Regions from separate parts of the Brenneria rubrifaciens genome, predicted to be linked through region 1. Evidence: predicted binding sites of a transcription regulator. Region 1 holds the regulator's gene; the other holds the start of a gene.
The links. Region 1 encodes LexA, which represses DNA repair genes until DNA is damaged. Its sites were predicted from a motif close to TNCTGTATGTACATACAGNA; they were not measured.
Positions count from the first base shown of each region.

Region 2: dinB (DNA polymerase IV) is a predicted target of LexA. The motif match lies at 10,644-10,663, and genes of this name have one in related genera.

Region 1 covers NZ_CP034035.1:442,718-458,166, forward strand. The annotation lists gene aspA (aspartate ammonia-lyase) at 1-6, opposite strand, end outside; gene EH207_RS02080 (FxsA family protein) at 398-871, shown strand; gene EH207_RS02085 (co-chaperone GroES) at 1,091-1,384, shown strand; gene groL (chaperonin GroEL) at 1,430-3,082, shown strand; gene EH207_RS02095 (Fic family protein) at 3,498-4,979, shown strand; gene ubiC (chorismate lyase) at 5,137-5,661, shown strand; gene ubiA (4-hydroxybenzoate octaprenyltransferase) at 5,680-6,552, shown strand; gene plsB (glycerol-3-phosphate 1-O-acyltransferase PlsB) at 6,612-9,083, opposite strand; gene EH207_RS02115 (diacylglycerol kinase) at 9,211-9,576, shown strand; gene lexA (transcriptional repressor LexA) at 9,687-10,295, shown strand; gene EH207_RS02125 (CsbD family protein) at 10,794-11,003, shown strand; gene zur (zinc uptake transcriptional repressor Zur) at 11,135-11,650, opposite strand; gene EH207_RS02135 (pirin family protein) at 11,763-12,461, opposite strand; gene EH207_RS02140 (LysR family transcriptional regulator) at 12,571-13,467, shown strand; gene EH207_RS02145 (glutathione S-transferase family protein) at 13,538-14,527, opposite strand; gene EH207_RS02150 (DoxX family protein) at 14,630-15,025, opposite strand; gene EH207_RS02155 (YqjK-like family protein) at 15,318-15,449, opposite strand, start outside.
Region 2 covers NZ_CP034035.1:906,587-922,035, forward strand. The annotation lists gene EH207_RS04225 (methylthioribulose 1-phosphate dehydratase) at 1-50, shown strand, start outside; gene mtnC (acireductone synthase) at 47-751, shown strand; gene EH207_RS04235 (1,2-dihydroxy-3-keto-5-methylthiopentene dioxygenase) at 748-1,293, shown strand; gene EH207_RS04240 (DUF924 family protein) at 1,386-1,928, opposite strand; gene mtnA (S-methyl-5-thioribose-1-phosphate isomerase) at 2,169-3,197, opposite strand; gene mtnK (S-methyl-5-thioribose kinase) at 3,328-4,530, shown strand; gene yajD (HNH nuclease YajD) at 4,554-4,904, opposite strand; gene fadE (acyl-CoA dehydrogenase FadE) at 5,615-8,062, opposite strand; gene lpcA (D-sedoheptulose 7-phosphate isomerase) at 8,384-8,965, shown strand; gene EH207_RS04270 (class II glutamine amidotransferase) at 9,003-9,770, shown strand; gene dpaA (peptidoglycan meso-diaminopimelic acid protein amidase) at 9,741-10,463, opposite strand; gene dinB (DNA polymerase IV) at 10,679-11,737, shown strand; gene pepD (beta-Ala-His dipeptidase) at 11,802-13,262, opposite strand; gene gpt (xanthine phosphoribosyltransferase) at 13,635-14,093, shown strand; gene frsA (esterase FrsA) at 14,334-15,449, shown strand, end outside.

The sequences.
Region 1 (15,449 bases):
TGACATGAGAGCCTTCTCTTCTTCTGCTGCTGACATAGAACTTATGGGAACTAATTGTATTACCATCGGCAACAGTCGCAGGATGTTTAACCATAACCGCATCCGTTGTCATGATGATATGCTGTAAAACCAACAAAAATAGTCGTCTGGATCACCTTCTGATTTGTCCATCATGCATAGAGGAATGAACTGTGATAGTCGTCACGCATAATGGTTTTCAGATAATAAATGGTGCTGCCGCAGCTTGAAAATAGCTGACTACGCCACCATCTCAGTGAATTATAATGTGCAGCGCAGCGATGCCTGGTCATATTTGTTTTCAATAACATAATTTGTTTACAACAACTGCGTTTGTTTTTAACAGCAGTCGTTTTCAAGAAAAAAACAGGAGAGTCAGGTGCGCTGGTTACCGTTGCTATTAATCTTTCTTTTTGCCTACATTGAGATATCGCTGTTCATTCAGGTGGCAGCGGTTCTTGGCGTAGCGATAACCCTGTTGCTGGTGGTCTTCACTTCTTGTGTCGGTGTGTCGCTGGTGCGTAATCAGGGCATGAAAACCATTGTTCAGATGCAGCAGAAAATGGCCTTGGGTGAAAGCCCGGCGGCAGAGATGGTGAAAAGCGTCTCGCTGGTGCTGGCCGGCTTCCTGCTTTTGATTCCGGGATTCTTTACCGATTTGCTCGGACTATTGCTACTGTTGCCGCCGGTGCAGAAGCGTTTAACCCTTAAGCTGATGCCGCATTTGCATATCTGGCGTTCTGGGCCGGGTGGTGCGGCTTCTTCAGATGGGAAGACCTTTGAAGGCGAGTATCAACGTAAAGAGGACGGTCGCAGAAATATTGAGCATAAAGATGAACGAGACGATCGGTGAAAGTGAGATCGGTTGAATATTAAACAAACCTTATCTTGTTGATAATAAATGTTTTTTATTTTTGGCATATAAAAAAGATGGCGGGTGCAAAAAAAAATGCATTTCCTCCCTTGAAGGGATTGGAAACGTCCCCATTTAGAAGACCACAAGGTCGGATATGACTGCATGTCCGGCATTCATCCTAAAACTGATATGGACTATCTCAAAGGAGAGCTATCAATGAAAATTCGTCCATTGCATGACCGCGTGATCGTCAAGCGCAAAGAAGTTGAGTCCAAATCTGCTGGCGGTATTGTTCTGACCGGCTCCGCCGCAGGTAAGTCTACCCGTGGTGAAGTTCTGGCCATCGGCCATGGGCGCATCCTGGAAAACGGCGAAGTCAAGCCGCTGGATGTGAAAGTAGGCGATATCGTTATTTTCAATGATGGCTATGGCGTGAAGGCTGAGAAGATTGATAACGAAGAAGTGTTAATCATGTCCGAGAGCGACATTCTCGCAATTGTTGAAGCGTAATGCGTGTAATCATCTGAACTGAACGAATTTAAGGGAAATACACCAATGGCAGCTAAAGACGTAAAATTCGGTAATGACGCCCGCACAAAAATGCTGCGCGGCGTAAATGTACTGGCTGATGCAGTGAAGGTTACCCTGGGCCCGAAAGGCCGTAACGTGGTGTTGGATAAATCCTTCGGTGCGCCCACTATTACTAAAGACGGCGTTTCTGTCGCGCGTGAAATCGAACTGGAAGACAAGTTCGAAAACATGGGCGCGCAGATGGTAAAAGAAGTTGCCTCTAAAGCGAACGACGCGGCGGGCGACGGTACTACCACGGCAACCGTCTTGGCGCAGTCCATCATCACTGAAGGTCTGAAAGCCGTCGCGGCGGGCATGAACCCGATGGATTTAAAACGCGGTATCGACAAAGCTGTTATCGCCGCTGTTGAAGAACTGAAGAAACAATCAGTACCTTGTTCTGATTTCAAAGCTATCGCACAGGTTGGCACGATCTCTGCCAATTCCGACGAAACCGTGGGTAAATTGATTGCGGAAGCGATGGAAAAAGTGGGTAAAGAAGGCGTTATCACCGTTGAAGAAGGCTCTGGCCTGCAAGACGAACTGGACGTGGTTGAGGGTATGCAGTTTGACCGCGGTTACCTGTCTCCTTACTTCATCAACAAACCGGAAACCGGTTCTGTTGAGCTGGAAAGCCCGTTCATTCTGTTGGCTGACAAAAAGATCTCCAACATCCGCGAAATGCTGCCCGTTCTGGAAGCCGTCGCCAAAGCCGGTAAACCCCTGCTGATCATCGCAGAAGACGTTGAAGGCGAAGCGCTGGCAACGCTGGTGGTAAACACCATGCGCGGCATCGTGAAAGTGGCTGCGGTTAAAGCGCCGGGCTTTGGCGACCGTCGTAAAGCCATGTTGCAGGATATCGCTACCCTGACTGCGGGTACGGTGATTTCTGAAGAAATCGGTCTGGAGCTGGAAAAAGCGACGCTGGAAGATCTGGGTCAGGCCAAACGTGTTGTGATCAACAAAGACACCACCATCATTATTGATGGCGTGGGTGACGAAGGCGCAATCCAGGGGCGTGTTACACAGATTCGTCAGCAGATCGAAGATGCAACTTCAGACTACGACAAAGAAAAACTTCAAGAGCGTGTGGCTAAACTGGCTGGCGGCGTAGCCGTAATCAAGGTTGGCGCCGCGACTGAAGTTGAAATGAAAGAGAAGAAGGCACGCGTTGAAGACGCGCTGCACGCGACTCGCGCAGCAGTAGAAGAAGGCGTGGTTGCCGGTGGTGGCGTTGCACTGATCCGTGCCGCTTCTTCTATCTCTACTTCAGGTCTGAAAGGTGATAACGAAGATCAGAACGTCGGTATCAAAGTTGCGCTGCGCGCGATGGAAGCGCCGTTGCGTCAGATCGTGGTCAACGCTGGTGAAGAGGCCTCTGTTATCGCCAACACCGTGAAAGCGAGTGAAGGTAACCACGGTTACAACGCGGCAACTGAAGAATACGGCAACATGCTGGACTTCGGTATTCTGGATCCGACCAAAGTGACCCGTTCTGCTTTGCAATATGCGGCTTCTATCGCTGGCCTGATGATCACCACCGAGTGTATGGTCACCGAACTGCCGAAAGAAGATAAGGCCGACTTAGGCGCCGCAGGTGGAATGGGCGGCATGGGTGGAATGGGCGGCATGATGTAATGCGACGAGAGTCGCGCGGGTCGCTAGCCTGGCGGGGCACGCCCATCATGAATACTGTTATTTTTTAGTGTTTACGCCTCTCCCGCAAAAATAGCAGATAGGTGATAAAACCCGGTGTTCCGAGCAGGAATGCCGGGTTTCTTTATTTTGGAGCGCCGACCTTTTTTGCTAAGAGATTTGTCCGCGATTTTCTCTGGAGGTATGCATTTCCTGCTGTTGTTTGTAACAGCGGATAGCACGCTTTTGTGTCTGGTTTGACGCCGAGTTATCGGAACTTATTCTTCCCTCTCAGCACTTACTTAGGATAGAAGGTTAGCTGAGCGGCCGATGGTTTATCTAAGTTGTTAAGCGGTATTTAAGTTAATGATTTCTTTTAAATACAGCGAATTGGTAAGGTCTTTCGAGGACATTGTTTATGCGGACTATTTTTCGGACAGGCCCACTGCCATCGACTCAAATCGAGTCAGGTGCTCAGGAAGATCGCGCCTCCCATTCCCATTCGCCACAGGCATCGGGTCAGGCTGGCCAGGCGGCCGGGTCTGCTTCTTCGTCCGGCACGCGTCATGTTGAAAAAATCAGTTTCAGGCAGGCGCTGACTAAAACAGCGGCACTGAGTCGATTAGAACAACTTCCTTCGGGAGGGCGATTTCTGTCAGCATTAAATTGCTTTAGTCATGTCCCATCGTCGCCTGTTCCTCCCCGCGGCCCGGCATTCGGCCAATTTATGGCAATGGTGGATGCCGATGTATCGATGCTGGCGGATAAGACGGGGGTGGACAAGAGTATTGCCGCTGAACAGATGCGTAAGGCCATAGACACAGGGTACTTCGGCGCGAGGTCGAAGCCGGAGAATAAAATTCGCATGATGTTGGCGCTGTATTCGATACGAGAAACCGAGTTGGCAAAGAATGAGCTTGCAGCGGTGATGGCCGAGCATCCGACATTCAACTCGGTAAGTATCAATAATGTCTGGCGGATGCTGATTGACAGTTCGGCTCATGACGATGGCAGGCATAATGGCCTGCGTTATGAAAATGAACCAGGCTATATCGCCGGTATGTATAGAGGATTGGCTGAAGTCCTGCGTAACGATTTGCGCCCAGATGGTGATGTGTCCGGTGAGGTGATGATCGAGCGATTACATGATAAGGCCATTGGGGGGGTTATTGATTCCGATAGACTCAAGAGGGCGGTGGTTTTGGCCATGTCGGGCAGCTCTAAGCAAGCGAAGGGGCTATTGGCACATGTCGCTTCCTTTACCAATACCGTTAAACTCACTGATGTGCCGAACATAACAAGTGGTACGAGCAGCGATGTGTTGAAGTGTTTAGATAAAGGGTACAGAACGCAGTCAGTAATTTTCAGCCTGAATCAAGGGAAAAACTGTTCCCAGGAGGGGTTTAAAGAACTGTTGGAACGCTATCGTTCGTCAGCCAATGAACTGCCATTTGGTTTTTGGAATTATGATGAAAGTAGCGAGGATGATATGGAAAACGCATCGTTTGAAACGGCGAGCGTTGGGCTTTACAGCCGCTCCTTCGAGGAAATTCCTGATTCGTTGCGGCCTGCCCCTTATACTAAAGCGCAGTATGATCTTTATCGTCAGGATATTGCGGCGGCAAAAAACGATGATGACAAACTTTCGTCAATCGTGCGTATCTGCCGTAACCTGGAGCAAGCACACTGTTTTACTGATGGTAACTCCAGAACGCTTGGCTTTTTGCTGGTCAATCAGCTTCTGCTCGAAAATGCCTTTAGCCCTGCGATTATACGCGATCCCAACCGCTTTGATGGTTTTTCCAGTCAGGAACTGGTGAATGAAATCAAGAAAGGGCAGCGGCTTTTTAACCAACTTCAGTCCACTGGCCCATCACCAGCCAACCCACCACCGTTATAGTTATTATCCGCTCTGAACCCTGCATCACTCAGAAAACCCCCTTGTATAAAAAGCATACTTATCGTTAACCCTGCGTTCAGAACGTGTTATCAGGGTGCTATTCTGCGCTACAATATGAGACGTTTACATGATTAAGAGCCAACCTGGAGTGGGGACAATGTCTGATGAGGCGCCAGTTTCCCTGCGTGCGATTGAATGGTTTTCCGAACAGCCGGCAATCATGCCTGCGCCCATTGAAGACTGGCTGATGGAAACAGGGTCAATGACGCAGCGTCTTGATGACTGTTGCGTCCAACTGACGGTAATTGTTTGCAAGGAATGCTTTATTTTGCCGGGGGAGTTGTTAAATGATGAACATGGACATCTGCCCGTCAGCGAGCGTTATTGGCTGCGTGAGGTCGTGCTCTATGGCGACGGGCGTCCCTGGTTATTCGGTCGAACCCTGGTTCCGCAACAAACACTGGATGGCACAGGCGCCGCTTTAATGAAAATCGGTAATACGCCGCTGGGGCGTTATCTGTTTCAACATGATGCCCTGACGCGCGATTATATACACACCGGGGCCGGCGGCAGTTTGTGGGCGCGTCGTTCCCGTTTGTGCCTTTCCGGTCAGCCGCTATTGTTGACCGAGCTGTTTTTACCTGAGGCACCGCTTTATTTTATGGATAGCTGTAAAGGCTAACCGATCATTACCGAGGAGATGAGTCTGTTGGAAAGAAGTGTAACAGCGGGGAAATGGCTGGCTTACTGTCGGTTGATGCGCATTGATAAACCGATAGGCTCTCTGCTGCTACTGTGGCCGACTTTATGGGCGTTATGGCTGGCGGGACGGGGAGCGCCGGAACCGTGGACGTTATTTGTTTTCGTCGCGGGGGTCTTTTTGATGCGGGCGGCAGGCTGCGTTATCAATGATTTTGCCGATCGTCATTTTGACGGGCATGTGAAGCGTACGGCTTCACGCCCGTTGCCTAGCGGACTGGTCAGCGAGCAGTCTGCCAAGCTATTGTTTGTGGTGTTGGTGCTGCTGGCGTTCTGCTTGGTTCTGACGATGAACAGAATAACCATCTGGCTTTCCGTTGCCGGACTAGCGCTTGCCTGGGTATATCCGTTTATGAAGCGTGTCAGCCATCTGCCCCAGTTTGTTCTGGGCGCGGCGTTTGGCTGGTCGATACCGATGGCCTATGCCGCAGTGAGTGAGACGCTGCCAGCAACCTGCTGGATGATGTTTCTGGCTTATGTCTGCTGGACGGTCGCCTACGATACGCAGTACGCCATGGTCGATCGGGATGATGATCTCAAGATCGGTATCAAATCCACCGCTATCCTCTTCGGACGTTTTGACACGTTGATTATCGGTCTGCTGCAACTGAGCGTATTGCTGCTGCTGGCGGCGCTAGGCTATATGACGTCATTAGGCCCGCTATTTTACGTGTCGCTGCTGGTGGCCGCCGGATTATTTGTTTATCAGCAGAAATTGATCGCCGGGCGCGGGCGGGATGCCTGTTTCCGGGCATTCAAAAATAATAACTATGTTGGAATGGCGCTGTTTATCGGCGTTTTATTCAGTCTGTAAGCTAACCACACGGACAAACAAAGGCGGCGATATTTTTCGCCGCCTTTATTCTTTTAGCGTTACTCTCGAGAGGGCGCGTCTTTTGCGTTCAGGCTTTCGCTGCCCGCCTCGGCAGGCGAACTGGCGCTTTCAATCGTCAGCCGTACCTCTGGGGTGATCAGGTCGCCCAGAATGTGATAGATTTCCAGGATGTTTCCCTGCGCCGCCTCGCTGCTATCCGTGATATAGCCTTCATTGCGTAAGGTGACAACCAGCGTTGAAAACACGGCTTTATCGAAAAACTCCGGCGCGTTGATACCGTGCAGAACCGATAACCGCTGCGCCATATTGCGGCTCTCTTTTTCCAGCGTCCCGCGATGGATGCCGGGGTTTGCTCCCAGCAACGAAAGCGTGATGGCATAGCGTTGCAGTGTTTCGCGCACCCCGGCGGCCAGGAGTTGCAACGTGCGAATCCGCGCCGGGTTGATAAGCAGCTCATCCTCTTTGCTGAACAGCAACGCCTGCCTTGTGAGTTCCGCTATTAATGCGGATAACACGGCCGGCAATTGTTCTCTGGTGTAGTGCAGAAACAGTTCTGCCTGAAGCAGAGGATAAATCAGCGTAATCTGCCGGACCAGTTCGGTCAGGGTAATATGCCGATGGTGGATCACGATACTGGCGATGAGCGAAGGCAGTATCAGCAGGTGCTGAATATTATTACGGTAATAGGTCATCAGCACGGCCTGTTCCCGCGGCAGAATAATGATGTCGCCGATGTTGTCTTTCTCGACTTCAAATTTATCCATGCCCAGCGCGTGTTCCAGCAATTCATACGGCGTCTTTTTCGGCGCGGTGATATCTTTATGGTAAGGAACATTACGCAGGAGTTGCAGATAGCAATCCAACTGCTCATACATTTGTTCGCGGGTCAAAGAACGCTGGCGTGACGCCAGTAATGCTGTCGAACAAAGGTTCATGGCGTTTGCTGCCGCGGCGTTGTTGATGCGCACCATAATATCCGTGGCGATATCCTGCACCGTCGGCGTTAACCAGCTTGGGCGCTGCGCTTCAATCGGGTCAATGGCGTCACGCCATTGCGGCACATGCTGATTCAGATAGGTGGTTAACGGCAGCGGTTCCCCGAAGTTCACATAGCCTTGTCCGAGGTTGCGCAACTTACGTAAGCCGCGCACCATCTGTATAAAGCCTTCTTTCTCTTTTGTCGCGCCACGCAGCTCTTTGGCGTAGGTGCCGACTTCCATGACGTGCTCATAGCCGACATAGATGGGCACCAACGTAATGGGGCGCGTACCGCCGCGCAGCATGGCCTGAATGGTCATGGCCAGCGTGCCGGTCTTCGGCTCCAGCAGGCGTCCTGTTCGGGAGCGGCCACCTTCAACAAAATACTCGACCGAGTAGCCCCGGGCAAAAAGCTCGCCCAAATATTCGCGAAAAATGGTGGAATACAGTTTATTGCCTTTGAAAGTACGGCGAATAAAGAACGCGCCCAGGCGTCGGAAGATCGGGCCGGCAGGCCAGAAATTCAGGTTGATCCCGGCGGCGATGTGCGGAGGAACCAACCCCTGATGATAGAGCACGTAGGAAAGCAGCAGATAGTCCATATGGCTGCGATGGCAGGGAACATAGACGATTTCGTGCCCGTCCTGCGCCAGTTGGCGTACCCGTTCGGCATTATGGACGTTAATCCCCTGATAGAGACGGTTCCAGGTCCAGCCCAATATGCGGTCGGATAAACGGATGGCTTCATAAGAAAAATCGGCGGCAATTTCTTCCATCAGGGCAATGGCGTTTTGCTGCGCTCTTTCATGGGAGAGTTTTTTGCTGCGCGCCTCGTCATCAATGGCTTTTGTGACCGCTTTAGAGTTAAGCAGTTTATTGAACAGCTCCTGACGCACCGGCAGACGCGGACCTACCGCCGCCAGACGCTGGCGCGAGAAGTGCATTCGCGCGACGCGTGCCAGCTTGTGAGCGATGGTTTTGTCCGTGCCGTGTTCAGTCGCCATATAGCGTAATGACACAGGGCTGGAAAAGCGGACAAAACTGTCCCGACCTAACCACAACACGGCGAAAAATTTCTCGATACCGTTCAGCAACCGTAAATGCGGGGTGGCCTGATTTTGCCCTTCACGGCCAGGCGAACGGCCAAACATAACGGAAACCGGCACCATCTGCACATTCAGATCGGGATTGGCGCGGTGTAAATCCAGATAGTCGTGAAACAGCTTTACCGATTCTTGCTTTGGAACGTAGTAGCGGAAAACGCGTGGGCCATCATTGATGAAGACATGACTAGGCAGTTCCACTCCGCCAACGTCTACGGGTTGCAGAGGATCGGGCAGGCCAAACGCCTGACATTTTGTCCGCAGTGTTATTAAATCTGCCTTAGAATTGTAAGGCAATACATAGAGAATCGGACGCGACGGGTCTAAGCCCAGTTCAGTCACAGGATCTATGGGTATGACTTTACTTTTCACCAACAGCCTGAGTGGGAAACACAATAATTTATAGTAAATTTTACGCCAACCTGACATAACAACTTGAAGCCTCTTGTTAGCAACGCGTCGCAAGGATACCAGAAACTGCGCTGGAGATCTGTGGTGGTGAGACAACGGTTCAGCGTTAAAATGCCGAGCTATCGCTTATAAATTGGGAGCATAAATGAATAAATCAACGGGGATGACCCGGATTATCAAGGCAACCGGCTATTCCCTTAAAGGACTGCGACAGGCATGGCGGCATGAAGCGGCCTTTCGGCAGGAAACCGTGCTGACGATTGTCGGGGTGGTTATTGCCTGTCTTCTGCCTGTCACCCTGGTTGAGAGGCTACTGCTTATTAGCTCGGTCGTGTTGATCATGCTGTTTGAACTGGCGAACAGCGCGATTGAAGCCGTAGTGGATCGCGTGGGTACTGAACATCATGAACTGTCTGGTCGGGCGAAAGACATTGGCTCGGCGTCGGTCTTGGTGGCTATTCTGCTGGCGGCTGTGGTATGGGGCAGTATTCTTTGGCAGCATTTTGCGTAAGGGCTTGCAGAAATTAATGAAAAACCGAGGTTTACACACATCCTGGTTTCCAATCGCAGATGACCTGTATATACTCACAGCAAGACTGTATAAACAACCAGGGGGGCGGAATGAAAGTATTAACAGCCAGACAGCAACAGGTTTATGACCTGATCCGCGATCATATTGTGCAGACCGGTATGCCGCCTACACGTGCAGAAATTGCCCAGCAATTGGGGTTTCGTTCGCCGAATGCTGCTGAAGAGCATTTAAAAGCATTGGCGCGCAAAGGCGTGATTCAAATCGTATCTGGCGCATCGCGCGGTATTCGCTTGCTGATGGAAGAAGAGACTGGCATTCCGTTGGTGGGACGTGTTGCCGCCGGGGAACCGCTTCTGGCGCAGCAGCATATTGAATGTCATTACCAGATTGACCCGGCCATGTTCAAGCCTGGTGCGGATTTCTTGCTGCGTGTAAATGGCATGTCAATGAAAGATATCGGTATTATGGATGGTGACCTGCTGGCCGTACACAAAACGCAGAATGTTCATAACGGCCAGATCGTCGTTGCCCGCATCGAAGATGAAGTGACGGTGAAACGACTGAAAAAACAGGGGAATATGGTTTATTTGCTGGCTGAAAACGAAGCGTTTTCACCCATCGTTGTGGATCTGCGCGAACAGAGTTTTTCTATCGAAGGTCTGGCCGTTGGCGTAATTCGCAACGGAGACTGGAGCTGATTCCCACCCTAGCCAGGCGTAATAGTTAAGCTTGTTGCTCTGACATTTTCTTCACACATCGCCCCGTTCAGGGGCGATGTGGTTTATACACTTTCTTCATTCACTGCGCTTTGCTTGCAGAAACCGCGTTGCAATCTGTTGCTGATACATTTATTTACATTTAACGAGACAAATAAAAGGCGGCTATTACTTGCTGTTCTTTATATTTTTTTAAGCGATTCCGTCATCTATATGAGCGTTTTTTTAGACTTAGGGTCTGCTTTAAATAAAATAACCGGAACTATCGTCTATAATTTATTTGAGGATAAGCATTATTATCTTTTCAACTCATCAGGCCATTTCACGACAATCTGAGTCAGATCCAGTGAACGTCGCTGGTATTGAAAGAGAAGAGAATGCCTGTGATGACGCTTACTGAATGGCTTATCTGAAACTAACGTAATGCGCATAAATCACTATTCATTTATGCCATCTTAAACCTAAGGTGTGGAGATAATTATGAATAAGGATCAAGCTGGCGGTAACTGGAAACAGTTTAAAGGTAAAGCGAAAGAACAGTGGGGTAAATTGACTGACGATGATCTGAAGGTTATCGAAGGTAAACGTGAACAATTGGTTGGCAAGATTCAGGAACGCTATGGATACAAGAAAGAAGCCGCCGAGAAAGAAGTAAAAGATTGGGAAAGCCATAACAAATACTTCTGGTAAGGAAGGCAGATAAGGCTTGGCGGCGTGGCAATCCAGCTTGTTAAATCAGGATAAACTGGGATGTCAAGGGAGGCTAAGTGCGCCGGGAGACAAGGGAAATGTTTGATTAGCCCTTGCGATTTACGTGAGGGCTAGCGTTTTTTGATCGGTATGCTGTGGTCGTGATCGCATCGATCCGTCTGTTTACATGCCGCGACTTCCTGACACGCTCCACAAAGCCCACGCGCTTCGATAACGCTTTGACGCAGGGTAAAACCCGCCTGTTGCGCCAATTCACGCAATGTTTCTTCCACTCCTTCCGTCTTACGCTCGGTAACCTGACTACAGCGGTCACAGATAAAGAGCGCGGAAGTGTGACTATGATCCTCGATACGATGACAAAGCACATAGCTGTTATTTGACTCAACCCGATGAATAAACCCCTGCTCCAGCAAAAAATCCAGCGCGCGGTAGACTGTCGGTGGTTTGGCCTGCGGTTCTGATTTTCGCAAAAGATCGAGCAGATCGTAGGCACTTATGGCGCCGGACTGCCGCGCCATCAGACGCAACACTTCCAGTCGCTGTGGCGTCAGACGAACGCCGCGCTGCTGACAAATTTGTTCAGCCTGAGCAAGTAGTCTGTCCTGAGTGGTTAAATCTATTGTCATGCCATATCACCCCGACGCAGAGAAAAATATCGTATATCTTACCACGGCGGGAGAAAAACGCCGAGCGAGCGACGCTGGCTCACCCAGAGCGTTGAAAAGGAAAGGGAGAGCGTTAGGCGACCAGATCGATTAACAAGGCGCGTAGGGCTGTTTCAGCCTGTAAGGTCAAGCGGGTTTCTTGCTGAATAAACGCACCGTCACCACAATGCAGCACTTGACGGCCAGACGGTTCCTGAATACTCATCGAACCATGAATCAACTGAAGGTAAGCCCGATTTCCATGCAATGTAATGGTTTGTTGGTCATTTTTTTGCCATTCTAAATGATGAATCCACACTTGTTGGCGGAGTTGCAGGCTGCCTTGTTCCCCCTCTGGCGAGGCCACTAAACAATGGCCGGTTTTGTTCAGCGACAGGCGCTGTAGCGGACTGTTTTCTCGCGTTGGGCAGGCATCAAGCCACAGTTGCATACGCGTCAGCGGGCTACAACCACTGGTATTATATTCGCTATAGCTGATGTTCGGCTGGGTCGCGAGCAGTAAAACATCCCCTTCTTTGGCGTGGATATAGCGACCGTTACTGTCGCGGTACTCCGCTTCACCCTGGAGAACGATATTTAAAATATCCACGCGCGGGTATGTGCGCGGCTGGAATGAAGAGCCTGGCGTCAGCACTTCCTGATTAAGCACGCGCAGTGAAGCATAACCGAGTAACTGAGGATCGAAGTAATGGCCGAAGGAGAACGTATAACGTGCTTGCAACCAGCCATAGTCCGCCTGACCGCATTGCTCCGCCGCTCTTCTTATGATCATGGTATTGCCCTGAGTAATCATTTCTTACACAGATAGTAATTAAGTGGACGCTGGATTGTTAGCTAGTTAATCTGGTCGGCATATTCAAAATTCCTGAATGAGTACAAAAATGGCTAAAGAACGAGCGTTGACGCTGGAAGCCCTAAGGGTCATGGACGCCATTGATCGCCGGGGAAGCTTTGCGGCGGCGGCGGATGCGTTGGGACGCGTGCCTTCCGCGTTGAGTTACACCATGCAAAAGCTGGAAGAGGAGTTGGATGTGGTGCTGTTCGACCGTTCCGGGCACCGTACCAAATTCACGAACGTTGGTCGTATGCTGCTGGAGCGTGGGCGTATTCTACTGGAAGCGGCGGATAAACTCACCACGGATGCGGAAGCATTAGCCCGCGGTTGGGAAACACACCTGACGATTGTGACCGAGGCATTGATCCCAAGCCAAAGGCTCTTTCCGTTGCTCGATAAATTATCCCAGAAGGCCAATACGCAGGTTTCCATTCTGACCGAAGTACTGGCAGGGGCTTGGGAGCGTTTGGAACAGGGACGGGCAGATATTGTGATCGCGCCGGATATGCATTTCCGCGCGTCTTCTGAAATTAATACGCGCAAACTTTATACGCTGAAGAGCGTTTATGTGGCCAACCCGGAGCATCCCATTCATCAGGAGCCGGAACCGCTATCAGATGTTACCCGGGTAAAATACCGTGGAATTGCCGTTGCTGATACCGCGCGTGAACGTCCGGTGTTAACCGTACAATTATTGGATAAACAGCAGCGGCTGACGGTAAGTTCTCTGGATGATAAACGCCGTGCTTTGCTGGCAGGACTCGGGGTGGCGACCATGCCTTATCCTATGGTTGCTCAGGATATCGCCGAAGGCCGGTTGCGTGTCGTCAGTCCCGAATATTCAATGGAGAGCCAAATTATCATGGCCTGGCGGCGAGATAATATGGGCGAGGCGAAATCCTGGTGCTTACGGGAAATTCCAAAGTTGCTTAATCTGGCCTGAGATTCAACCGGCCGCTGATACCCTGGCGGATAAAAAAAGAGGCCGGGCTTCCCCTTTTGCCTTCCGCCGGTTATGCCGCAAATTTTCTGTCACGCTCGTGAGGGCTATGCAGATCCTGTTCCGGCCCCAGCGAAATCACGCCATGTGGATTGATCGTGCCATGACTTCGGTAATAATGATGGCGGATGTGCGCCATGTTTACCGTATCCGCGACGCCGGGCATCTGATAGATGTCACGCAAAAAACCAAACAGATTCGGGTAATCACTTAAGCGGTATTTATCGCATTTGAAATGGGTGTGGTAGACCGGATCAAACCGTATCAGCGTTGTCCACAGCCGCAAGTCAGTTTCCGTCAGTTGGGAACCTGTCAGATAACGTTGCCGTGCGAGGATAGACTCCAGCCGGGAAAGCGCGGCAAAGACCTCCGTCGCCGCTTTGTCATACGCCGACTGGCTGGTGGCAAAGCCAGCCTTATAGACGCCGTTGTTCACTTTGTCATAGATCCAACCGTTCAGTTCGTCAATCTGGGGACGCAGCGCGGCCGGGTAATAATCTCCCGGTTTGGCGCCAGCCTGATCGAAGGCGCTGTTAAACATGCGGATGATGTCGGCAGATTCGTTGCTGACGATGGTATGTTGCGCCGTGTCCCATAGCACCGGCACCGTGACCCGACCACTGTAATCCGGCTTGGCATGGAGATAGAGTTGATAGAGGAACTCGTGCTGATAAAGCGAGTCACCCGTTGTATCCGGGAAATCGATACCAAAGGTCCAGCCATGATCCAGCATCAGGGGATGCACGACGGAAATCGGAATCCGTGTTTCCAGTCCTTTCAACTGGCGCATTAACAAAGTGCGGTGCGCCCAGGGGCAGGCCAGTGAAACATACAGGTGATAACGGTCCGACATTGCCTGAAAGCCGCCATTGCCGGTTATGCCCGGTTGACCGTCCGGGGTAATCCAGTTGCGGAAATGCGATTCTGAACGTTTGAAATGCCCGCCGGTAGATTTTGTTTCGTACCAGGTATCATGCCAGACGCCGTCAACCAGTTGTCCCATAAATCCTCCCGCTAATCGAATCGTGGCAAAACGACGACAAGTTTTACCTTTGCCGTCGTTTATAGGGATATTAAGTGTAGTACAGTCAGGGAATCCCTTGTCTTACCACTTTTTATTCAGAATACGATCGAGGCTGTATGCGCCCGGTCCGGTTACCGCCAGCAAAATATAGCCGCCTGTGATGGTCAGGTTTTTCATGAACATCAACTGGTTCATGCCCTCGGCAAAGTTGGTGTGGAAAATCAGCGCGGTCAGTATCGTAAAGCCTGCGGTGAACAGCGCAACGGTGCGGGTCAGCAGACCAAACAACACGGCCAGACCACCACCCAGTTCCAACAGAATGGTCAGCGGCAGCAGGGAAGTTGGAACCCCCATTGCCTGCATGTATTGTTGGGTTCCTGCGTAGCCATCGCCCAATTTGCCATATCCTGCAAAGATGAACAGAATCGGCATTAAAATACGTGCAATCAGCAGTGCGGTACTTTCTAAATTTTTCATCATGTCTCCAATCAATCTTTGTATAAGGTTTTCTGACCCGCTGTGTTCTGGTGACAGGCTTGACGCCACTATCTGCCTTGTCATCAACTTATGGGCAGATAATATAGAGGCGCCGCATGGCGTGCCAGTAAGTATAATTGTTGGTTTAATTCAGAAAAATTGATGTTCTTTTGGGCGGGTAATGTTGGCTGCCAACCGCGTTTTCTCCGCTATCGTGAGAGAAAATTCCTTGTGACGATGGGGTGCGGAAAGCCTATCCAGGCGTGCGCGGATAGGTTGAGAGGGATGAGAATCAACGGTGAGAAAAGGTTTTACGAAGAAGTTTTGCGGTGCCCCACAGTCCGATGGCCCGTCTGCCCCAACGAATAAAACGGAGTGGGTGCCGAGCGCCATACAGTGCGATGAGGCTGGAACCCACGATCCA
Region 2 (15,449 bases), 460 kb from region 1:
AGTTTCTGTTCCAGTGCGAACTGCAACGTCGACTACTGGAGGCCAGATGAGCCAGACCCGCGTCATTAAAGCGATCGTGACAGATATTGAAGGGACTACCAGCGATATCGGTTTTGTCCACGATGTGTTGTTTCCTTATGCCCGTGAACGTCTGGCGCATACCGTGCGCCAGCGCGGTGACGATCGGGAGATCGCCCAGGCGCTGACGCTGTTGCGACAGGAGCTGGCCGCGCCCGATGCGGATCAAGACGCGTTAATTGCGGCGCTGAATCAGTTTATGGATGAAGACCGTAAATCGACCGCGCTCAAGCTGCTACAGGGCATTATCTGGCGCGCCGGTTATCAAAACGGCGATTTCCGCGGCCATCTCTACCCGGAGGTGGCGACGCAACTGGCTGACTGGCGACGGCAGGGCATTCGCCTGTATGTCTATTCGTCCGGCTCGGTTGAAGCGCAGCAGTTACTGTTTGGTTACAGCGAGGCGGGGGATTTACGTCCGCTGTTCAGCGATTATTTTGATACCCGCGTTGGCGCAAAACGCGAAACCGCCTCTTACCATGCCATTGCTCACTCCATTGGTTTACCGGTTGAGCAGTTGCTGTTTCTGTCGGATATTCGTCAGGAGCTGGATGCCGCAAAAGAGGCGGGATGGCATACCTGTCAGCTCATTCGCCGTGATGCTGATCATTTGAGCCGTCACCCACAGGTGACACATTTTGACCAGATCGATTTACAGGAGTATTCCCTATGAGTGCACTAACCATCTTTAGTGACAGCGATGCGAGCCAACCGATTTGGCAAAGTCAGGACGTTGACGCCATTCGCCAGCAGTTGGCCGGGATTGGCGTACGTTTTGAGCGTTGGCAGGCAAATCAAACGCTGAGTGATGCGCCTTCTTCTGAAGAAGTGCTGGCCGCCTATCAGCATGAGATTGACAAACTGGTGGCGGAAAAAGGTTATCAGAGCTGGGATGTGATCAGCATGCGGTCGGACAACCCGCAGCGTGCGGAATTGCGCACCAAATTTTTATCCGAGCATATCCATCACGAAGATGAAGTGCGGTTCTTCGTTGAGGGCGCGGGACTGTTTTGCCTGCACCTGCAAGGTAAAATTTTCCAGATCCTGTGCGAGAAAAACGATCTGCTCTCTGTGCCTGCCGGCACCGCGCATTGGTTCGACATGGGGCCGGAGCCGCATTTCACCGCGATCCGTCTGTTCGATAACCCGGAAGGTTGGATCGCGCATTTTACCGGCGATAAGATCGCGGATGCGTATCCGAAACTGGCGGGCTGAACCTGCAAAGAAAAACATTATCCGCGCCAGTTTGACTGGCGCTTTTTAGCTTATGTTAAATAGCGCCGCATGTCGGCTTATTCGTGACCATACTACTTTTCCAGCCATGTCATCTCTTCTTCCGTCGAGCGCCGGTTAAGCGCCTTGTTCCGATGTGGATATCGGCCAAATTTATCGATGGTCCGCTTGTGCGCTATTTCAAATTTGAGAGAGTCTTCACTCCCGAATTTCTTATACAGTTTGATCGCAATCTCATGAATAGCAGAAGACTCGGCGTGCATGTAAGGCAAAAGCGCAACGTCCCTTTTCTCAACGGGAAGCAGGTTAAAGTCAGGCTGTTTGACCAGTTCCTGCGCCAGAATCAGCGCCATGCCGTCGGATGCATAAGCGGCGGGATGATGGCGAAACAGATTTCGCGAAAACTGGTCTAGGACAATGATCTCGGCAAGCCGTCCTGAAAGCGTCTCGCGCCATTCAAAAAGTTCTCCGCGCACCGCGGCGCCATGCACTTCTGAAAAGCGGCGACGAATCAGCTCATCAAATGCCGGATCAGCGTCAAACCACCGGGCGGGAGATATTTCATCAAACCAGAATTTAAGAATTTCGTTATCTGCTTTTGCTATTTCTTTCTTCATGACGCTCCCCGTGATTTTGGGTGTCACACCAAGTCTGAAGCGACACAGCGTATTGTTTTTTATGTAATTTTAATTATGTTCAAACAGGCTGATATATCAAGTTTCAGCGGAAAACATCCTGGTCCGGGACAGAGATGACCTTGCCGACGAGGGGATTCGGCAGCCCACACAAGAAGCTGAACGGCACAAAGCGCTAACACGCCAATCTGTCGATTGGCGTTGATATCCATCATACTTTCTTTAGCCCAGCGGTGAGTTGAATATCCCGTCCTTCACCGCCTGGGGCGTCACCACGCCGGTATCCAGTACCCAGCCGCTGATAAGGCGCGCCGGTGTGACGTCAAACGCCGGGTTATACACCGGGGCGTTTTGCGGCGCCCACTGGCAACGGCCGAAACTGCCTGCGACGCCGGTTACCTCCGCAGCGGCGCGTTGTTCAATCGGGATGGCGCGACCCTCCGGGCAGGCCGCATCGTGTGTGGTGTGCGGCGCGGCGACGTAAAACGGAATCTGGTGATAGTGCGCCAGTACCGCGAGATTGTAAGTGCCTATCTTGTTGGCGATGTCGCCATTGGCGGCGATGCGATCGGCGCCGACCCATACGGCATCGACTTTGCCTTGCGCCATCAGGCTGGCGGCCATGGAGTCACAAATCAACTGATACGGGATGCCCAATTCACCCAACTCCCAGGCGGTCAATCGTCCTCCCTGTAGCAACGGGCGGGTTTCATCGACCCAAACCTGAGCCACGTTTCCAGCTTGATGGGCCCGCAACAGCACGCCGATGGCGGTGCCGATCCCGGCGGTCGCCAGTCCGCCGGTATTACAGTGGGTCAGCAGGCGGCTATTGGGGTTCACCAGCGTGGCGCCGTGGTCGGCAATCTGTTCGCACAGCGCGCGGTCTTCTTCAACCAGGCGTAACGCTTCCTGCGTCATGGCACTGACGAACTGCGGCTGTGCCAGCGCCTGTTTCATGCGGTCCAGATTATTCATCAGATTCACTGCCGTGGGGCGCGTCGCGCGCAGCGTTTCAAGCGCCAGCGCCAACTGCGGCTGGCTCAATCCCGCTTCCGCCAGAAGAGCAAGCAGCAGGCTGGCGGATAAGCCGATCAGCGGCGCACCGCGTACGCGCAGCGTCTGAATATGTTCCACCAGCGACGTCACGTCAGGGCAGGGGCACCAGCGTTTCTCTTGTGGCAACGCCTGTTGATCGAGAACCCACAACTGATTATCAAGGATTTTCAGGCTGGTTGTGTTGAGTGTCTGCATGAGTGGTTAAATCCATGTTGCGTTATTGCACCGATTTTCTTATTCTGCCAATATGTGCAATGGATGTATAGACGTCCAAACGCTTTTATGTCTAAAACAGCGAATGAGCGCAGAATAATGAGAGGTTGGCATGTCACTTTACCGCACGTTTACGGCGAATGACGCCGTGGAATATGCCCGCCAGTATGGTGGGGTGAGCGACCCGCATTCGCTGGTCGCGGCTGAGGAAATTGGCGACGGTAATTTAAATCTGGTATTTAAAATCCGGGATACGCAGGGCGTCAGCAGGGTGATCGTTAAACAGGCGCTTCCCTACGTGCGCTGCGTGGGCGAGTCGTGGCCGTTGACGTTGGATCGCGCCCGCATTGAAGCGGAAACGCTGCTGGCCCATGCCCGGTTCTGCCCACAGCATACGGTAACGGTGTTGCATCACGATGCTGAGCTGGCGGTGATGGTGCAGGAGGATCTTTCCGATCACCGTATCTGGCGTAGCGAATTGATTCAGGGGGCCGACTACCCGCAGGCGGCGGCTCAACTGGGCGAATATCTGGCGCAGGCGCTGTTCCATCATTCTGACTTTTATCAGTCTCCTCACGATAAGAAAGCGGCGGTGAACCGGTTCACCAACCCTGAACTGTGTCAGATCACCGAAGATCTGTTCTTCACCGATCCGTATATCGACCACGAAAGGAATCGCTTTGACGCCGTGCTGTTTGAGGATGTGCAGGCATTGCGTGACGATCATGCGCTGAAATTGGCGGTGGCCGAACTTAAACATCGCTTTTTGAGCAGGGCGGAAGCCTTGCTGCACGGGGATATTCACAGCGGTTCGATTTTTGTGGCGCAAGGGCGCCTGAAAGCGATCGACGCCGAGTTTGGCTTCTATGGGCCGATAGGCTTTGATGTGGGAACGGCGATTGGGAATCTGCTGCTTAACTATTGCGGCTTGCCAGGCCTGCTGGCGCCGCGTGAAGCGGCGGCTGCCCGCGAGCAGCGGCTGGAGGATATCCGCACGCTGTGGACGACCTTTGCGGCGCGTTTCCTGTCGCTGAGCCGGCACAATGGCCGTGAGCCTTCGCTGGCGGCGCCTGGCTATGCCGAGCTGTTTTTACAGCAGGTATGGCAGGATGCCATCGGCTATTGCGGCACCGAACTGATTCGCCGCACGATTGGGCTGGCGCATGTGGCCGATCTCGATAACATTCAACATGATGAGGCCAGAGCGGAATGTCAGCGTCATGCGCTATCGCTGGGGCGGACGCTGATTCTGGCTGCGCCGCATATCGCCAGCGCTGACGCTTTGCTGGCGCGGGTACGGCAAAGCGACGCCTGACATATATATATAAAGAGAAAGGGCTATTTCTTCCCCTTTTCCAGCATCGCTTTCAGATCGGCGAAAGGATTATGGGTGGCGAGGCCGACGTCTTTTTGGGCATCCTCGCCGGCGATCACGGTTGAACCGTAACTATCCGCATCGGTATATTTTGAGTGCTCGTGATCGTGGCAATATAGGCACAGCATTTCCCAGTTGCTGCCATCTTCCGGGTTGTTGCTGTGGTCATGATCGATATGATGCACGGTTAATTCGCGCAGATTAGAATAAACGAACTCACGCGAACAGCGGCCGCAGACCCACGGAAAGAGTTTGAGGGCTTTTTCTCGATAGCCGCTTTCGAGCTTCGCGTAGTTTTTTGGAATATAGGCCATTGGCGTGATGTCTTTTTGTATAGGGAACGATCATTTTAATCCGGTTGGCCTACAGTATAAAGAGGTATAAATGTGCAGGACGATATGTTTTCGTCAAGGGAGTGTTTAGTCGTGACGCGGCGTACGGATCGAATCAGGATGCGGCTAAGGTGTTTTGTATTTAGCGATAATATTAAATACAGTGCGTTAACCAACCTATACTATGAATAGAAGCCAAATATTCATGCACATTGAGGATATAACATAGGGGTAGAAAAGGTTATTGGTATTAAGGTCGAATAATTTAATAAAAAAATGATGCTTATGTTGATTTTTTTGGTTGGGGCAGTTGTCTCTGGTTTATTTATTAATCTCGGTTTACCATAGATGAAAAAAAATATTATTAAGTATAATCTATTTTCTTTTGAAGAAATAAATAAAATATCATTTATTTCATATGATTATGTTGTTTATTATGATTCGCCGGATGGGACAACGCGCCAACCACGAACCGCGCTTGACAAAATGATACCGCGCTACAAAATGGTACAGAGAACACCATTTCTTTTCCGCTCAAACAAGTTAGAGCGTCCTACAGAAAGTAATATATTCTGAACGTCGCCGTCTTAGCTTCTAACCGCCACAATTATTTTATTTTTGTCAAAAATAAGCGCCTCGTAATTGTTGGCGATAATGACAAAACGGTGAGTTTTGAACCCTAAAGTGGCCGATCACGCCGCCGCCGTTTTCTTCTGTGGTGCCAGTGCTGACTGCGGCTTTCCTGCCGCCAGCGCATCCGCGGCAAAATCGTCAACGTTAATCGAACGCAGACGGCTGGCTTCGGCTTTGATCAGGGTGTTGGCTTCCTCGGTGGTGATATTCCCCTCCGCCAATGCCTGTTCCGCCAACCGATCCAATCGCATAAACGGCAGGTGCGTGCCGCTGGCTTTTGATAAATGCTGGTGGATGGGCTCCGCCGCGATAATATCCCTCAGCGCTTCTTCCAACAGACCAACCGGGTTATGTTCGCTGGCGACCAGATATTGCCCGCGTCCCAGACGGCTGCGCGTGGCCGATGGGGTTTGCAGCAGTTTCGCCACTTCATGGTCCAGACGATCTGAGGGTGGATCGCTATGGCGGCCCAACGGGAAGAGAATAAACCTCAGCAGGGCCGCGACCACGCGGTTCGGAAAGTTGCGCAACAAGTCGGCTATCGCTTGCCCGGCCTGATGGAGACTGTTTTGCACTCCCCAGTGAACCAGCGGCAGATCGGCTTTCTGACGGCCTTCCTCGTCGTAGCGTTTCAGCGTCGCGGAGGCCAGATAAAGCTGGCTGAGAACATCGCCCAAGCGTGCCGAGATGCGCTCCCGGCGCTTCAGGCCGCCACCCAGCATGACCATGGAAATATCCGCCAGCAGCGCCAGATTCGCGCTCAGCCGATTCAGACGCTGATAATAATGACGCGTTTGGTCACTGACCGGCGCATGACTCAGGCGGCCGCCGGTCAGCCCCAGCCACAGGCTGCGAATGGTATTGCTGCCAACATGCCCGATGTGCCCGAACAGCGCGCGGTCAAAGCGTGGCATATCTTTATCTCGCGCCGCCGCCATCTCGTCCAGCACATACGGGTGGCAGCGGATCGCGCCCTGGCCGAATATAATCATACTGCGGGTCAGAATGTTCGCGCCTTCCACGGTAATGGCAATGGGCGAACCCTGATAACTGCGGGCGAGGAAGTTGGCGGGGCCGAGGCAAATCCCTTTTCCGCCGGCAATGTCCATCGCATCCATCACGGATCGCTGACCACGGTGGGTACAGTGATATTTTACAATCGCGGACAGCACCGCAGGTTTCTCACCCTGCATAATGCCGCTGGTAATCAGCGTAGACGCGGCGTCCATGACATAGGCGTTACCGGCTATACGCGCCAGCGGCTCTTCAATCCCCTCCATTTTACCGATGGAGACTTTGAACTGGCGGCGTAAATAGGCATACGCGCCGATACCGAGCGCGATCGATTTCAGGCTGCCGGTGGCGTTGGCGGGCAGCGTAATGCCGCGCCCGACGGACAGGCATTCCATCAGCATCCGCCAACCCTGTCCGGCCATGCCCGGACCACCGATGATGTAATCCAGCGGAACGAAAACATTTTCACCCTGCGTCGGTCCATTCTGGAAAGGAATGTTCAACGGGAAATGACGGCGTCCAATCTGCACCCCATCGGTATCCGTGGGGATCAGCGCACAGGTTATGCCCACATCTTCGGTCTCACCCAGCAGATGATCCGGGTCATAGAGTTTAAAAGCCAGACCGAGGACAGTGGCGATCGGCGCCAGCGTGATGTAGCGTTTATTCCAGGTCAGGCGCATGCCCAGCAACTGTTCACCCTGCCAATTGCCATAACACACCACGCCGCTATCCGGGATAGACCCGGCATCGGAACCGGCTTCGGGGCTGGTTAATGCAAAGCAGGGGATCTCCTCACCGCGGGCCAGACGTGGCAAATAGCGATCTTTTTGTTCGTCGGTGCCGTAGTGTTGCAGCAGTTCACCGGGGCCGAGCGAGTTCGGCACGCCGACGGTAATCGACAAAATACTGGAAACGCCTGCCAGTTTTTGCAGCACCTGTGCCTGCGCGTAGGCTGAGAACGCCAGGCCGTCGTACTGCTTTTTGATGATCATGGCGAAGAAGCGGTGCTGCTTGAGAAATGCCCACAGTTGCGGCGGCAGATCGGCGCGTTCATGGGTGATCTCGAAGTCATTCGCCATACGGCAGGCTTCTTCCACCGGGCCGTCAAGAAATGCCTGTTCTTCGGGGGACAGGCGTGGTTGCGGGTAGCCGTGCAGTTTTTTCCAGACGGGCGCGCCGCGGAAAAGATCGCCTTCCCACCAGGTGGTTCCTGCGTCAATGGCTTCTTTTTCCGTACTGGACATCGGTGGCATGACTTTCTTAAACAGGCGCAGAGCGGACGTGGAAAAAAGCCGACGACGAATCGATAATACGTTAAACGGTATCAGCGCAATCACCAGCGGGAGCAGCAACCAGACTGGCCACAACAGCATGGCGGACATGGCGGCAAAGTAGGCAACAAGCATCGCGCTGCTAACCGTCAGGTTGATACGGTGATAGAACATGGCACCGATAATAATCAGCAAGAGAAAAATACTGACAGCAACCATAGTGCGTCTCCCGCGTTGGCGTCGACGTAACCCTTTTACCCGCGATTTGCTCAACATCTGAAGCGAACATAGCGGTTGATTGAATGATTGACTGAGATCTAAGAGGTCTGACCTGTTAATCTTTATTGGTTGTAATGCATTGGCTTGTTTTTATCAATTTATTTACATCATAATTACAACTTAACTCACAAACTTGGCAGCCGTTCAAGGATTTCAGATTAGCGTCAGCGTCGTGTGATTGCGCGCTTCTCGCAGTTTCCACGATCCGTTACACTGCATGGCAGAACCGAATGACGCCACCGGAAACAATGAGAGGATTCCATGTATCAGGACTTAATCCGTAATGAACTGAAAGAAGCGGCACTCACGCTGAATAACTTTTTGAGCGATAACGCGAATATTCAATCGATTCAAAAAGCGGCGGTATTGCTGGCCGACGCGTTTAAGGCGGGGGGAAAGGTCATTTCCTGCGGTAATGGCGGTTCACACTGTGATGCGATGCATTTTGCTGAAGAACTCACGGGCCGCTACCGGGAAAACCGCCGCGGCTATCCGGCGATCGCCATTTCCGATCCCAGCCATCTTTCTTGTGTCAGCAACGATTTCGGCTATGATTTCGTATTCTCCCGTTATGTTGAATCGCTGGGGCGTGAAGGCGATGTGTTGTTGGGCATTTCCACATCCGGCAATTCCGGCAACATCATCAAAGCGATTGCCGCCGCGAAAGTTAAAGGCATGAAGGTGATTACGCTGACGGGAAAAGACGGCGGTAAAATGGCCGGAACTGCGGACATCGAAATTCGTGTTCCCCACTTCGGCTACGCGGATCGTATTCAGGAAATTCATATCAAGGCGATCCATATCATGATTCAGCTGATTGAAAAAGAGATGGCCGGCAAATAGGAAGAAGTGCGCGTGCCGAAGAGGTAGGAGAGTCAAGATGTGTGAACTGCTTGGGATGAGCGCGAATGTACCAACGGATATCTGTTTCAGTTTTACCGGACTGATACAGCGTGGCGGCCGTACGGGGCCGCACCGGGACGGCTGGGGAATCACCTTTTATGAAGGGAATGGCTGTCGTACCTTCAAAGATCCGCAGCCAAGCTACAATTCGCCGATTGCCCGGTTGGTGCAGGATTATCCCATCAAGTCTTGCGCGGTGGTATCGCACATCCGCCAGGCCAATCGCGGCGCGGTATCGCTGGAAAACACGCATCCCTTTACCCGTGAGTTGTGGGGCAGAAACTGGACGTTTGCCCACAACGGGCAATTGAAAGGTTATCACTCGTTAAAAACGGGGATGTTTCGGCCTGTCGGTCAAACCGACAGCGAGTTTGCCTTCTGCTGGCTGCTGCATCAATTGTCACAGCGCTACCCCCGTACGCCGGGAAACTGGCCGGCGGTGTTTCGCTATATCGCGAGACAGGCGGAGGTTTTGCGCAAGATGGGCGTGTTTAACATGCTGCTGTCGGATGGGCGCTTTGTGATGGGGTACTGCTCGACCCGGCTGCACTGGATCACCCGCCGCGCGCCGTTTGGCAAAGCGACGCTGTTGGATCAGGATGTGGAAATCGATTTTCAGCAACAAACGACGCCGAATGATGTCGTCACCGTGCTGGCAACACAGCCGCTGACTGGAAATGAAACCTGGCACCAAATCATGCCAGGCGAGTTTGTCTTATTCCGCTTTGGTGAGCGCGTAATTTAACATTGACTTGCGGGTCGTCAGCGGCGGGCTAACGACATACTGACCGTTGAATACCGTGACTGATGGCGCCTGGTAGTGCTGGTTGAAATAGGCGTAACCCGGCTGCAATTGGCGCCAAAAGCGGTAATAGTTTGAATTGCGGTGGCGCTGCATGTTTTGTTCCGTCATGCGGAACGGATAAATCGCCACATCGATTTTCGTCTGCCCGTTGCGCAGCGCCTGTTCAGCAAAACGATAAATTTCATCGATATAATTATTCGTCATGGCGTAGCAGCCGACGGACACGCATTCGCCGTGAATCATCAGATACCGGCCGGAATACCCTTGCGATTTGTCATATTCGTTAGGGAAACCGATGTTAATCGCCCGGTAATATTGGCTGTCCGGTTTAAGCTGATCAATATTCACCTGATAAAATCCTTCAGGGCTTTTTAAATCGCCTTCGGTGCGTTTTGGACCTAATCCGCCTGAATATTTACAAATGGGATAACGCTCTAATAAACGGTATCCACCGCTTATCTGAGCATAGAGTTCTAATACTCGCTCTTCCTTAAATATCTGAATATAGATCGGCGAGCCTAATAATTGCTGTTTTGATGCTTTTGCTATTGGCACGGGCGCACTGGCTGCGCTGGTAACCACAATAGAAGGCAAAAAAAACCAGATCGCAAAAGACAACGCGATTTTTTGCATTATGGGTCCTGATGAAATAAAAAACTGTATTACATACGGTTGAGTGGCGTCCCGTATTCCTTTGCCTTTAGGCGAATGAAAAACGGATTCACATTATCATCGCTTCCATTTTAATCAAGCCTGAACGCCATTTTTTAATAACGTTTATGCTAATTCTACAACTTGTCTGCCTTCTCAATTGACTGTATGTTTATACAGATAATTAAGGGGTGTACATGCGAAAAATCATTCATGTGGATATGGATTGCTTCTACGCAGCCATTGAGATGCGTGACAACCCGTGCCTGCGCGATATCCCGCTGGCGATTGGCGCCAGTGCCGATCGGCGCGGTGTGATCAGCACGGCGAATTATCCTGCGCGGCGTTATGGTGTTCGCAGCGCCATGGCTACCGCCGCCGCGTTACGCCTTTGCCCCCATCTGACCTTGCTTCCCGGCAGAATGGAGGTCTACAAGGCGGCGTCCCGCCAGATTCGTGAAATTTTTTCCCGTTATACCTCGCTTATTGAACCGCTTTCTCTGGATGAAGCTTATCTGGATGTCACCGATAGCCCCTATTGCAATGGTTCCGCGACGCTGATAGCAGAAGAAATTCGTCAGGCGATTTTCAGGGAACTGAATCTGACGGCATCGGCGGGGGTGGCCCCCATCAAATTTCTTGCCAAAGTCGCCTCCGAGATCAATAAACCCAATGGCCAATATGTGATCCCGCCCGACCGGGTAGATGCGTTTATTTCGCAGTTGCCGCTGGAGAAAATCCCCGGCGTGGGTAAAGTCACCGCAAAACGGCTGGAAGAAAAGGGGATGTTGACCTGTGCCGATGTGCGTCGCTATGAGCTGGCGGAACTGCTGAAAAGTTTCGGCAAATTCGGCCGTATTCTGTGGGAGCGTTGCCATGGCATTGATGAGCGGCCAGTCTCGCCCGACCGATTGCGCAAGTCGGTGGGCGTCGAGAAAACGCTGGTGCAGGATATTCATCACTGGCATGAGTGTGAAGGGCTGATCGAGCAGCTTTATCAGGAGCTTGAACAGCGTTTAAAGCGGGTTAAACCGGATCTGCTTATTGCCCGGCAGGGCGTGAAGCTGAAGTTTGATGATTTTCGGCAAACGACGCAGGAGCATGCGTGGCCGGTATTGAACAAGCAGGATCTCGTTACGCTGGCGCGGCAAACCTGGGAGGAGCGGCGCGCGGGGCGCGGCGTTCGGCTGGTGGGGTTGCACGTTACGCTGCTCGACCCGCAAATTGAACGGCAACTGGTGCTTAACTGGGAATAAGCGGTGGCGCAAAATAAAGAAGGCGGCTTTTGCCGGCCGCCTCTGTTTTTCTTACTTCACGCGATTAAGCGCGTTCAGGAATCGCTTTCAGCAGCGCGGTTAGCAGTTGCCAGTATTGACCGACGCTGGCGATATGGACTTGCTCATCGGGTGAGTGCGGGCCGGTAATGGTTGGCCCGATAGAAACCATATCCATATCTGGATACGGTTTCTTGAACAGGCCGCATTCCAGTCCGGCGTGGATCACCATAATGCTTGGCGTCTTGCCGAACAGCTTCTGGTAAGTTTCGCGCACCAGTTGCATAACCTGTGAGCTTGCATCCGGTTGCCAGCCTGGGTAGCCGCCTTTCGGCGTGGTATGCGCACCTGCCAGTTGTCCCAACGCGGTAAGCATACTTACGACGTAGTCTTTGCCACTGTCGATCAGTGAACGAACCAGGCAGACAATTTTGGCTTCCTGCTCGTTCATGGTGACGACGCCCAGGTTCAATGAGGTTTCCACCACGCCCTTCACCGTATCACTCATGCGGATCACGCCGTTCGGCGTCGAGTTCAGCAACGCCAGCAGACGATCGCGGCTGTCTTTGGTCAGTGCTTCTGCCTGAGCGTCAGAGGTTTCTACCCGTACGTTCAGGTTTTTCTCGACGGCCGACAGCTCATTATTCAGCGTGGATAGATATTCCTGGCTTACGGTTTTCAACCGATCAACATTGGCCGCAGGCAACGCCAGCGTAGCAAAGGATTCGCGAGGAATGGCGTTACGCAGCGTACCGCCGTTCAGATCAAGAAGACGGAGATCCAGCTTGTCCGCCTGTTCAAACAGGAAACGGGCCAACAGTTTGTTGGCGTTACCCAGCCCAAGATGAATATCACAGCCAGAGTGACCGCCTTTCAGCCCTTTGATAGTCAGCTTCAGCGTCTGGTAACCCGCCGGCAGCGCTTCGCGCGCCAGCGGCAAACGGGTAATGAAGTCGATGCCGCCGGCACATCCCATGTAGACTTCGCCTTCTTCTTCCGAATCGGTGTTAATCAGGATTTCGCCTTGAAGCCAGTTTGGTTGCAAACCAAAAGCGCCATCCATACCGGACTCCTCGGTCATGGTCAGCAGGACTTCCAGCGGGCCGTGTTTGACGCCGTTATCCGCCAGCACCGCCAGCGCCGACGCCATACCGATACCGTTGTCGGCGCCCAGCGTCGTACCACGGGCCTTCACCCACTCGCCATCAATGTACGGCTGGATCGGGTCTTTGGTGAAATCATGCACGGTGTCGTTATTCTTCTGCGGCACCATATCCAGATGAGCCTGTAGCACCACCGGTTTACGGTTTTCCATGCCTAACGTTGCCGCTTTGCGTAACAGGATATTGCCTACCCGATCGCGTTCGGCATGAATGCCTTTTTCTTTCGCCCACTCAAGGATGTGCGACGCCAGCGCTTCTTCATGGTAAGACGGGTGGGGAATAGAACAGATCTTGGCGAAAATGTCCCACAGCGGTTGTGGGGAAAGTTGAGACAATTCAGACACTCTTTGCGTCTCCTTTTCAGCAGGCCAGTCGGCGTCTTTTGCTCAGGCGCGACAGGGAGAAAATTAATCACGGTCAGCCATCCGATATGGCAGTTGGAACAGAATATCACTTTCTCCCGCGAGCAGGGCAAATTGGCGTGAAAAACAAAATCAACTGCATTGGCCGCCTTCGACATCTCTTTTTCTTCGGCGATGGTTTTATACTGACTTATCACCCAATTTTGATTGGGACGGCGCCGGTCGCGTGGAAACCCGGTTACGGGGCTGAGAAACACTGGTTTTTATGGCGTTGGATATCTATAATCTCGCGCAACCTTTTTCCCCTCAGACTCAAATTAAGCCAATTTCAATTCGGCTGGGATGATAGATATTATGAGCGAAAAGTACGTCGTAACTTGGGATATGTTGCAAATCCAGGCTCGCAAACTGGCACAGCGTTTAGTGCCTGCCGAACAATGGAAAGGCATCATTGCCGTTAGCCGCGGCGGATTGGTTCCCGCCGCTTTGCTGGCGCGTGAGCTGGGTATCCGCCATGTTGATACCGTTTGCATCTCCAGCTATGACCACGATAACCAGCGCGAAATGAAAGTGCTCAAGCGTGCGGAGGGAGAGGGTGACGGCTTTATCGTGGTTGACGATCTGGTTGATACCGGTGGTACGGCTAAAGCGATTCGCGACATGTATCCGAAAGCGCGTTTTGTCACCATTTTCGCCAAACCCGCTGGCAAACCGCTGGTTGACGACTATATCGTCGATATCCCGCAGGATACCTGGATTGAGCAGCCGTGGGACATGGGCGTGGTGTTTGTTCCGCCATTGTCCGGCCGTTAACGTTATCTGGCCTCTATTCCTATGCCCGGTTTGACCGGGCATTGTTGTTTATGGCGGGCGGCTGAACGTTGCGTTTACCTCGCGTGGATTAACGAGCCATTTATCTCCTCGCCGATTTGATCTGAACGTGTGTTTCTGTGTTCTGCCGTTTGTCTTCAACATCATGAGTTCGTTACACTCTGGTTTTACGGCAATAGTCCGGTTGTCCGCTGACGGCGGTTTACATTAACGGAGGCTGCTTTGGCGAAAGCTAATCTGTCTGAAACCCTATTCAAACCATCCTTTAAACATGCGGAAACCTCCACGCTGGTAAAACGGACGCGTCATACCTCGGAAGCGCTGGGTGTGCACTACACGCTGGAAGGCGAGCATACCCGTAGCTGGTATCGCATGCTCAACCGGTTGATGTGGATCTGGCGGGGCGTTGATCCGTGGGATATCGAAGAGGTGCTGTCTCGTATCGCGGTGAGCAAAGCGGAAAGAAGCCGCGAACATTTACTGGATACCGTGATTGGTTACCGTAGCGGCAACTGGATTTATGAGTGGGTAAAGCAGGGCGCAAGCTGGCAGCAGCAGGCAATGGATGGCACAGACGACGCCCAAAACGGTCAGTGGTGGCTGAACGCCGCCAACCTCTACAGCATTGCCGCTTATCCTTATATTAAAGGTGATGAGCTGGCAGAGCAGGCACAGACGCTGGCTAACCGCGCTTACGAAGAAGCCGCGAAGTATCTACCCTATGAGTTGAAAGAGCTCTCTTTCCCGATTCAAGGCGGCGGTTCTTTAATCGGCTTCCTGCACTTACCTCAGTCGGGCAAAGCGCCTTTCCCGACGATCCTGATGTGCGGCAGTCTGGATGTGCTGCAAAGTGATTATTACCGCCTGTTCCGTGATTATCTGGCTCCCGCTGGTATGGCGATGTTGACCATCGATGTTCCGTCCGTCGGTTTTTCGTCTCGCTGGAAACTGGATCAGGATTCGAGCTTCCTGCATCAACAGGTATTGCGGGCGTTACCTGACGTGCCGTGGGTTGACCACTGTCGTGTCGGCGCATTTGGTTTCCGCTTTGGGGCCAATATCGCGGTACGGCTGGCGTATCTCGAATCCCAGCGTTTACGCGCTGTCGCCTGCCTGGGGCCGGTGGTTCATCACTTACTGTGCGATGCGCAGCGCCAGCAACAGGTGCCGGATATGTTTATGGATGTGTTGGCCAGCCGGTTGGGAATGCCATTTTCTACCGATATGGCACTGAAAATCGAACTGGGGCGTTATTCTCTTAAGACGCAAGGGTTGCTGGGGCGCCGCTGTCCTACGCCGATGCTTGCCGGCTACTGGGATAACGATTTGGTGAGCCCG